DNA from 2 places in the Nocardia grenadensis genome. Region 2 is predicted to be linked to the other one. Evidence: riboswitches for the same ligand, from Rfam matches in the RefSeq annotation. Region 2 holds a riboswitch; the other holds the start of a gene.
The links. Region 2 has a riboswitch for cobalamin ahead of glyA (serine hydroxymethyltransferase). Riboswitches for the same ligand answer to the same signal wherever they lie in the genome.
Positions count from the first base shown of each region.

Region 1: it holds a riboswitch for cobalamin, as region 2 does, so the genes downstream of both, ACQPYS_RS11255 (FecCD family ABC transporter permease) here and glyA (serine hydroxymethyltransferase) in region 2, are expected to answer to the same signal.

Region 1 is NZ_CP192054.1:2,479,756-2,484,215, reverse strand. It holds gene ACQPYS_RS11260 (HYD1 signature containing ADP-ribosyltransferase family protein) at 87-674, opposite strand; cobalamin riboswitch at 1,860-2,070, shown strand; gene ACQPYS_RS11255 (FecCD family ABC transporter permease) at 2,115-3,233, shown strand; gene ACQPYS_RS11250 (ABC transporter ATP-binding protein) at 3,233-4,003, shown strand; gene ACQPYS_RS11245 (ABC transporter substrate-binding protein) at 4,004-4,460, shown strand, end outside.
Region 2 is NZ_CP192054.1:2,361,727-2,366,186, reverse strand. It holds gene ACQPYS_RS10770 (ABC transporter substrate-binding protein) at 1-772, opposite strand, end outside; cobalamin riboswitch at 788-975, opposite strand; cobalamin riboswitch at 1,141-1,361, shown strand; gene glyA (serine hydroxymethyltransferase) at 1,498-2,799, shown strand; gene ACQPYS_RS10760 (hypothetical protein) at 2,971-3,369, shown strand; gene ACQPYS_RS10755 (hypothetical protein) at 3,374-3,670, opposite strand; gene folP (dihydropteroate synthase) at 3,855-4,460, opposite strand, start outside.

The sequences.
Region 1 (4,460 bases), 120 kb from region 2:
AAAGCTTCCAGGTCGACATCGATCGAATCCCCTGCGAACCTCGAGAACCACGCGTGGTCTGGTCGCCTGTGCAACGACGAGACCTTTCACGGAAGGAAGACCGGGTTCTCACCGGCGTCGACGACAAGTCGGTCGATGCGCAATGATCGGCGATTGCGGATCAGATAGTTCGTGCTGTCGCCCATATCGACGATCTTTCTCTTCGGCAAGTGCGCCACATCAATCGCTATGTAGTGGGAAAGCCTTACTCCGAGGCCGAGGATGTCCGCCAGATCTACATCGCTTCGAGTACCCGGCTCGATCGTTGTCAGGAATTGCCCTGGTGGATCATCGAGTCCCCGCCGCGATGGGCGAAGCTTGCCGCTCCTCAGGATTTCTTTCAAACCTTCGTCGGAAGTATAGTGATACATGATCCGCTCTGGGCGATTACCGAATTTCGGATGAGCGGACCTGTTCGCAGAGCCGCCGTGCGATGAGCCCTCCCGCTCGGACGTCCCGTCCCTCCGAAAGAGCGTACTTGCTTCTTGACTACTTGCGGTCACCACATGAGCCGACTCGAAACCGAAGTGCGCGCATCGGCGCATATTTCGCACGATAGCGCTGCTCGCAAGGCCGAAAGTCCTGGTGGCATCCCCCGCGATTGTCGCCATCATCCTCTTCAGCACTTGCTGCATCGTGGGACCATACCTCTCGTATAACTCTTCGGTACCGGCCGACGTTGTTCGAACAGGAAACTTTTCAGGTATCGGTCGAGGCGTTCGAGCCGCTGGTCCGATACTTTCGCCGGACGATTCGGCGCCGGTTGGGATTCCATTGCCCATCCGAGGCGCGAACACACTCCCTGCAACGCACCGATACTCGTGCAGAAAGCTCGGCCCGGCCACGAGAACGGCCATCGCCGAAGCTGCGAAGAGGCTTGTATCTTCGAGGAGGTCGCTCCGCCGAACGACGAAGTCGGCTCGCGTTGTCCACGGCCGCATGCAGATGGTCTCCGGCGAGATCGGATCCGGTCGAGCCATCGACGAGAACAGCGATGAGGTCGCACCCATGGCGGTAACCGGAAGGGTCCGCGATGACATCAGGATTCGAGAGACGATGAGTCCCGTGAACTCCTCTGCGATATCCATCGACCGCCGCCGTGCTGGTCGGTCCGTCCGCATGCTGTCCGACATTGTTGTCGGGTCGGTAAATCAACCCTGTCCTGCCTTCAGCTGTCGGTTTACCCGGCTCATGCGGAGATGACGTCCAGCAAACCTCTGTGTGGTGGTTTCGCGGCCGCCATGAGTTGTGCGGCGCCGCAGATCAAGCATGATGTATCCGGCGGTCGGCTCGCATCCGTAGCCGAATAGGTACTACTGACACCGGCCCCTTAGCAATCCAGCCGAATTTGGTTATGTGATCGGCGTCTGCGCTGGTAGTGAGCTTTCCGGGCTCGGTCTTGGTGCCAACGGCACACAGTGGGGCCGGGCGGGCTGGATCGAATGCCTCCCGGCCTGCCTATTCGACGCCGACCTGACCGCCGCAACCACCGGGGCAGGTGGGTGATCTTCGATCGCCACGCCGGGGACCCCGAGCGCCCAGTCGCCTGGCACTGCTTGCGGCTCAAAGGAACCGGGATCCTGGAGGCTGGGGCGGTGTGGTGTTCGATCAATGACGCAATGGTGGTCCGATCAGCCGCGCTACAGTCGAGGGTTGCCGGCACCTTCCACCACCGCGCGGCGACGACTGTATACGTAGTCCCCGCCTCGGCTTCTCCGAAGCCGGGGACCGGAGGCTTCCGGCGCGGGGGCCGGTGCTCCGAAAGCAGCGGCCGCTACGTAGCCGGAGGGCGAGAGACGGACGGCCCGCGGGTCCGAATGCTAGTGTGACCAAGCGCTGGTTGCCGCTCGTCCCTGGACGCGTGGCTCGCAAGAGGGAATCCGGTGGGAATCCGGAGCTGCCCCGCAGCGGTATGTGGAAACGACCGCGGTCATCAGCACTGGGCGCCCCGCCCGGGAAGCGACCGCCAGTAGGCGACGCCGGTCGGCGTCATGTCCGCGAGTCCGAAGACCTGCCCGCGTGGTCGTGCCGGCGGCGCGGCCTGTTGTCGACTCCGAGGGAGCGGTTGACGAGGTATGGGTCCGTGCGCCAGTCGCCTGCCTGCGCGCCCGTTTCGAGACGGTGCGGGTAGTGCAGGGCCGAAGAGAACTGTCGAGAAGCAGCGGCTCCCGATCGCCGTGCTGGTCCCCGGCTTGATCGCGGTACTGGCGGTGGTCTCCGTCCTGGCGTTGACGCTGGGCGCGGCGCACGTCCCCTGGCGGGACGCGGTCTGGTTCCTGTGGGCCGAGCTCAGCGGCGCCACCGTGGTCGCCGACGATATCGCCGACTACCGGATCGTCATCGACTCGCGGCTGCCCCGGGTACTGTTGGCCGCCCTGGTCGGGGCCGGGCTCGGCGGGGTGGGACTGCTGGTGCAGGCCATGGTCCGCAACCCGCTCGCCGACCCCTATGTGCTCGGGATTTCGTCGGGCGCCTCGGTGGGCGCGACCGCGGTCGTACTCTTCGGGGTCTTCGGCGCGCTCGGGATCTACGCACTGTCCACCGCGGCCTTCGCCGGGGCGCTGGCCGCCACAGTGCTCGTCTATCTGATGGCCCGCTCGGCCTCCGGGCTGGTACCGCTGCGGCTGGTGCTCACCGGCACCGCCCTCGGCTACGGCTTCTCCGCGGCGACGACGGTGCTGGTGTTCCTCGCCCCGCACGGGGATGCGGCCCGTTCGGTGATGTTCTGGCTACTCGGGAGCCTGGCCGGGGCCACCTGGCACATGGTGCCCCTCATCGCCACGGTCGCCGTGATCGGACTGGCGGTGATCACCGTGTACGCACGGCACCTCAACGCGCTGTCGATGGGCGACGAGGTCGGTGCCGCACTGGGCATGAACCCGTCCCGGTTCCGGCTGCTCCTGTTCGTGGTCTCCGCCGCGATGACGGGCTGCTTCGTCGCGATATGCGGGGCGATCGGCTTCGTCGGTCTGGTGGTCCCGCATATCGCCAGACTGCTGGTAGGCGCCGACCATCAGCGACTCACCGTCGTGACGCCCTTACTGGGCGCGGTGTCCCTGGTGACGGCGGACCTGCTGGCGCGGACCCTCATACCTCCGCAGGAGCTGCCGCTGGGCGCGATCACCGCCGCGGTGGGAGTGCCGGTGTTCGTGCTGCTGATGCGCCGCCGCGGAGCCCTGGTGGAGCACAGCTGATGCGGGTCGACTACGAGAAGGTCACGGTCGAGTTCGACGGTACGACGGTCGTCGAGGCGGTGACCCTGGCCGCCGGGCCGGGCCAGTTCCTCGGCATCGTGGGGCCCAACGGCAGTGGTAAGTCCACCCTGCTGCGCTGCCTCTACCGCGCGTTGTCCCCGACGACGGGACGGGTTCTGGTCGATGGGACGGATATCGCGGCGATCAGCATGCGGGAGAACGCCCGCCAAATCGCGGCGCTCACTCAGGATACGAGTACTCCGTTCGATTTCACCGCGGCCGAGGTCGTGGCCACCGGGCGCCTGCCACATACCGCGCTGCTGCGCGGCACGCGGCGACGCGACCGGGAGATCTGCGCCGCGGCGATGGAAACAGCCGATATCGGACATCTCGCGGCGCGCGGCTTCCTGTCGCTGTCGGGCGGTGAGCGCCAACGGGTCCTGATCGCGCGGGCGCTCGCCCAGCAGCCGCGAGTGCTCGTCCTGGATGAGCCGACGAACCACCTCGACGTCCACCACCAGTACAGCGTGCTGTCCGCGGCACGGGGACTGGGCATCACCGTGATCGCGGCACTGCACGACCTGAATCTGGCTGCCCAGCACTGTGATCGGATCTTCGTCCTGCACGGGGGCCGGCTCGTCTGTTCGGGCCGCCCGCACGAGGTGATCACCGCGGAGACGATCACCCGTTGGTTCTCGATCGGCGGCCATATCGTGACGCACCCCAGGCTGGGCGTCCCGCAGATCATCTTCGACGAAAAGGAACAGTAGATGAGATCGTCCCGGCTGATCACGGCGATCGCCCTCGCGTGCGTACTCGGCACGACAGCGTGCGGCGCCGATGTGCAGGAAGCTCCGAAGAACGCGAGCGGCGAGTCGGTGACCGTCACCAACTGCGGCGCCCCGCTCACCGTCGACGGCATCCCCGAGCGAGTGGTCACCAACGACACCGGGATCACCGAGATGATGCTCGCCCTCGGCCTGGCCGATCGCCTGGTCGGCTACACCAGCCACCCCGGCAAGGAACGCGATATCGCCAGTTCACCGTGGAAGGCCGAGTTCGAGCGCGTAACGCCACTGGGTGACGCCTTCACCCGCGAGGTCGTCCAGGCCGCCGACCCCGATTTCGTCTTCGCCGGCTGGAACTACGGCTTCAAGGAGACCACCGGCCTCACCCCGGACTGGGTGCGCTCGATCGGCGCGGTCCCGTACCAGCTGACCGAAGCAT
Region 2 (4,460 bases):
CGTTCATCCGCGCCTCGGTCTCGGCGATCTGGATGATCTCGACCTCGTCCAGATGCGCGCGGTTGTCCCGATACCGGTCGTTGCGCCGCAGCAGTGCGCGGTCCCCCGGTGACCAGGCGCTCAGCGCGAACGGACCGGTCCCCACCGACAGTGCGCGCTCGTCGATGGTGGTGGTGCCGTCCTTGACTATGTAGCAGTACCAGCCGGCGAGCACCGACCCGAAATCGGCGATCGGTGTCTTCATCGCCACCACGACCGTCAGCTCGCCGTCGGCCTTCGTCCGCGCCATATCGACCATGGCGAGATCACCCGAAGACGACCTGGCCGGATCGAGCATCCGCTCGAAACTCCACAGCACATCGCGGGAGGTCAGCGGCGAACCGTCGCTGAACACCACACCGGGACGCAGCTGGATCCGCCAGACGCTGCCGTCGGCATTCGGTTCCAGCGCACGCGCGAGCCGGTAGCGCAGGGTGAGATCGTTGTTGTACGCGACCAATCTGTCCCACACGTTCTTCGCCACCGCGCCACCGGCCGAACTTCCGGCCTCGTGCGGATCGAGCACATCGGCGATCGCCGAACGGCCCGCGATCGCCGAGCGCAGCCGGCCACCCGGTTGTGGTGGCCCGGTCGGCGGGCCGGAAGGCTCGCCGCTGCCGCAGGCTGTCAGTATCGGAATACCGCCCAGGGCGGTGAGCCCGAGCAGTCCGGCTGTCCCGGCCAGCAGTCGCCGACGGCCGATATCGGATCGGCCCGTTGTCAAGTTGTCCATCGCCATCCTCGTGGGTGTATCCCCGAAACCGCGGCGCAGGTGTCCTGGCTCCCGGATCGACGCATCTCCACCGGCCTTCCGACCCGGGTAGGTCGTGGCCACGCATGGCGGATCGCTCCTCGGTGACAGTTGCGGGACAGCCCCGGATTCACACCGGTGTTCCCTGCACCGTGCATGACGTTACCGCGATGTCACCCCACTCGGTGATCCCCTCGGCGCAGCCGAAAATAGAGGAACTTCCGCGTATCCCCCGCATCATCGCGTCCACGCAGCTCGGGACGAGGCCGGCGTAGGCCACCGTGCGGGGCAGCGGTCCGGACCCGGCATCTATCCTGACCCGGTAGCTGGTTCGCCGAACGGTGGCTCGGGAAATCCGACCCGTCGCCGGCGTCGAAGACCCGTCCACAGTGGCCGCGGTCGAAGAGGGAACCCGGTGGAAATCCGGGACTGTCCCCGCAGCGGTGAACAGGAACGACCGCCGTCATCGGCACTGGATGTGTCATCGTCCGGGAAGCGACGGCCAGTAGGTCGGCTCGATATCGAGTCGGTGCCTGTGAGTCCGAAGACCTGCCCGCTGCGCCGGATACGCCGTATCCGGCGGTCGTCGCCCCGCGGGTCGGGTGCACTGCCGATCGGACCGGATCCGCACCGACAACGGATTCGGCGGTGGTCGGCGGGCACGCACTCGGGACGGAGACCACCCGGCGCCAACCAACGGAGTCTCTATGGCAGCCCCGACCACCCGTACATCTGTCGATACTCGGTCTCTCGGTGAGCTCGATCCCGAACTCGCCACCGCGATGGCGGGTGAGCTCGCCCGGGAACGCGACACCCTGGAGATGATCGCGTCGGAGAATTTCGTTCCGCGCGCGGTGCTGCAGGCGCAGGGCAGTGTGCTCACCAACAAGTATGCCGAGGGCTATCCCGGTCGCCGCTACTACGGTGGTTGCGAACATGTCGATGTGGTCGAGAACCTCGCCCGGGAGCGGGCCAAGGCGCTGTTCGGCGCCGATTTCGCGAATGTGCAGCCGCATTCCGGGGCGCAGGCCAACGCCGCGGTGCTGATGTCGTTGCTCGACCCCGGTGACCGTCTGCTGGGCCTCGATCTGGCCCATGGTGGCCATCTCACCCACGGTATGCGGCTGAACTTCTCCGGCAAGCTCTACGAAGTGCATTCGTACGGGGTCTCCAAGGAAGACCACCGGGTGGATATGGACAATGTTGCGGCCATTGCGCGGGAGTCTCGGCCGAAGGTGATCGTCGCCGGTTGGTCGGCCTATCCGCGGCACCAGGATTTCGCGGCGTTCCGCGAGATCGCCGACGAGGTCGGCGCCTACCTGTGGGTCGATATGGCGCATTTCGCCGGTTTGGTCGCCGCCGGCCTGCACCCCTCCCCGGTGCCGCACGCCGATGTCGTGTCCTCCACCGTCCACAAGACGCTCGGCGGCCCCCGTTCGGGACTCATCCTGGCGAAGCAGGACTACGCCAAGAAACTGAACAGTTCGGTGTTCCCGGGCCAGCAGGGCGGGCCGCTGATGCATGTCATCGCGGCGAAGGCGGTCGCGTTCAAGATCGCGGGTACGCCCGAGTTCGCCGAACGCCAGCAGCGCACGCTGACCGGCGCGAAGATTCTCGCCGAGCGCCTCACCGGCGCCGATGTCGCGGGTAAGGGCGTCAGCGTCCTCACCGGCGGTACCGACGTCCACCTGGTCCTGGTCGATCTGCGCAATTCCGATCTCGACGGCCAGCAGGGCGAGGATCTGCTGCACGAGGTCGGCATCACGGTGAACCGGAACGCCGTCCCGTTCGACCCCCGCCCCCCGATGGTCACCTCCGGTCTGCGCATCGGTACCGCCGCTCTTGCCACCCGCGGCTTCGGCGATACCGAATTCACCGAGGTCGCCGATATCATCGCCACCGCTCTCGCCGGCGGTGCCGACTTGGACGTACTGCGTGGCCGGGTCAAGAAACTGGCCAACGATTTCCCGCTCTACCAGGGCCTGGAGGACTGGAACCTGCTCGGCTGAAACCGGTTTCCGACGGCGATACCCGCACCTGGCCTGGGGTGCGGGTATCGTCGCTCGGGCCGGTTCGCCCACACAGCACCGCCTTCATCGGAAGACCCGCGCTACTCACTGGACTCGCGCCACGGGATGTGTGTGGTCGGCATGTCCACGAGGTATTCGGCGAGGTGCGTGATGTCGGCAAACAGCAGTGCGTTCTGGGATGATCTGGCAGCCGAGATGGGCGCCAAGGAGTTCCGTCGGGCATTCGTGCTGGAGTCGATCCGGACCGAGACCATGAGCTCGATCGTCGGCCAGTTGAACGCTGCGCAGCGCGCTGCGAAGCTGTCCGCGTCGGTGCTCGCGTGTGCGGTGGATTCTCGGAGGTCGACGGTTCGGCGGGTACTCGATGCGACACCGCCGAACGTACCCTTCGAATCCCTGTCGAATATCGCCGCCGCGTTGGGGTACCGCCTGGTCCTGGAACCGATGGACCAGCACGAGCGGGCGATGGTGACCCGGGCACTCGTGGGTCGGGAGATCGAGGCTCTGGACGAACCGGCTCGGGCCGATCGGGATCAGCGGGGCCAGTGAGACTTCAGCAGATCGACCGGGGATTGTGCGCCAGATACTCCGCGCCGATCTGCCGGATTTGTGCGTAGTCGCTCCCGGCGAACGCGCCGGCACCGAATTTCTTGGTCTTTCCCGCGATCACGACGAGCAGAGGCCGATCCCTTCCGATGGCGTCTTCGTCGAGCAGACAGAACAGGCGGTGCTGCGCGCGGTCTTTCGTGTTGACGCTGACCGCGAACCAGCCGGACATTCTGCCGTCCATGACTTCCCAGTGGCCGCCGCCCGCGAACTGGTCCCGCGGTGCTTCCGCAACGGCGACCACGCACGCGTACATGATGGCGCGGACCCGGGTCGGTGCTGTTCTCAGATATTCACGAGCCGGTGCGATGTGTGTCTCGGGCTGTAAGAAGTAGACGATGTCACACCGGTCCGCGGGGTGTTTCATGTTGCTGATGCCTTCTGGTTCATCGGGCGGTGGCCGCGAACTCGGCCGATCCGGGCGGTGATCACCGGTGCGCGAGGGCGGGTGCGTTGACCGCTTCGGCGATCAGCACAGCCTGGCGGGTGGGTGCGACGTCGTGTGTGCGGATGACGGCTGCGCCGCGGGCGACCGCAGTAACAGCGACGGCGAGCGAACCGGGAAGGCGTTGGCCGGGGTCGGTGATGCCGAGGACCGCACCGATGAAAGATTTGCGGCTGGCGCCGATGAGCACAGGATATCCGGTTCCGGCGAGCACATCGATCGCCTCGACAAGCGCCAGGTTGTGGGCCGTGGTCTTGCCGAATCCGAGGCCGGGGTCGATGAAGACTTCGGGCACTCCCAGACGCTCGGCGGTTTCGGCACAGGAGATCAACTGGTGGGCGACCTCGGCCACGACGTCGTCGTAGTGAGGTGCCTCCTGCATGGTCGCCGGGGTACCGCGCATGTGCATCGCGACCCACCCGACTCCGAGGTCGGCGGCGACCGGCGCCAGCGATGCGGAGACGTCGTTGATCAGCCGGGCGCCGGCGTGGACGGCGGCGCGCGCGACCTGCGCGTGGCGGGTATCGATGGACACGAGGCAGTCCCGCGACAGGGCCTCCACGACTGCGCAGACGCGCTCGCATTCGAC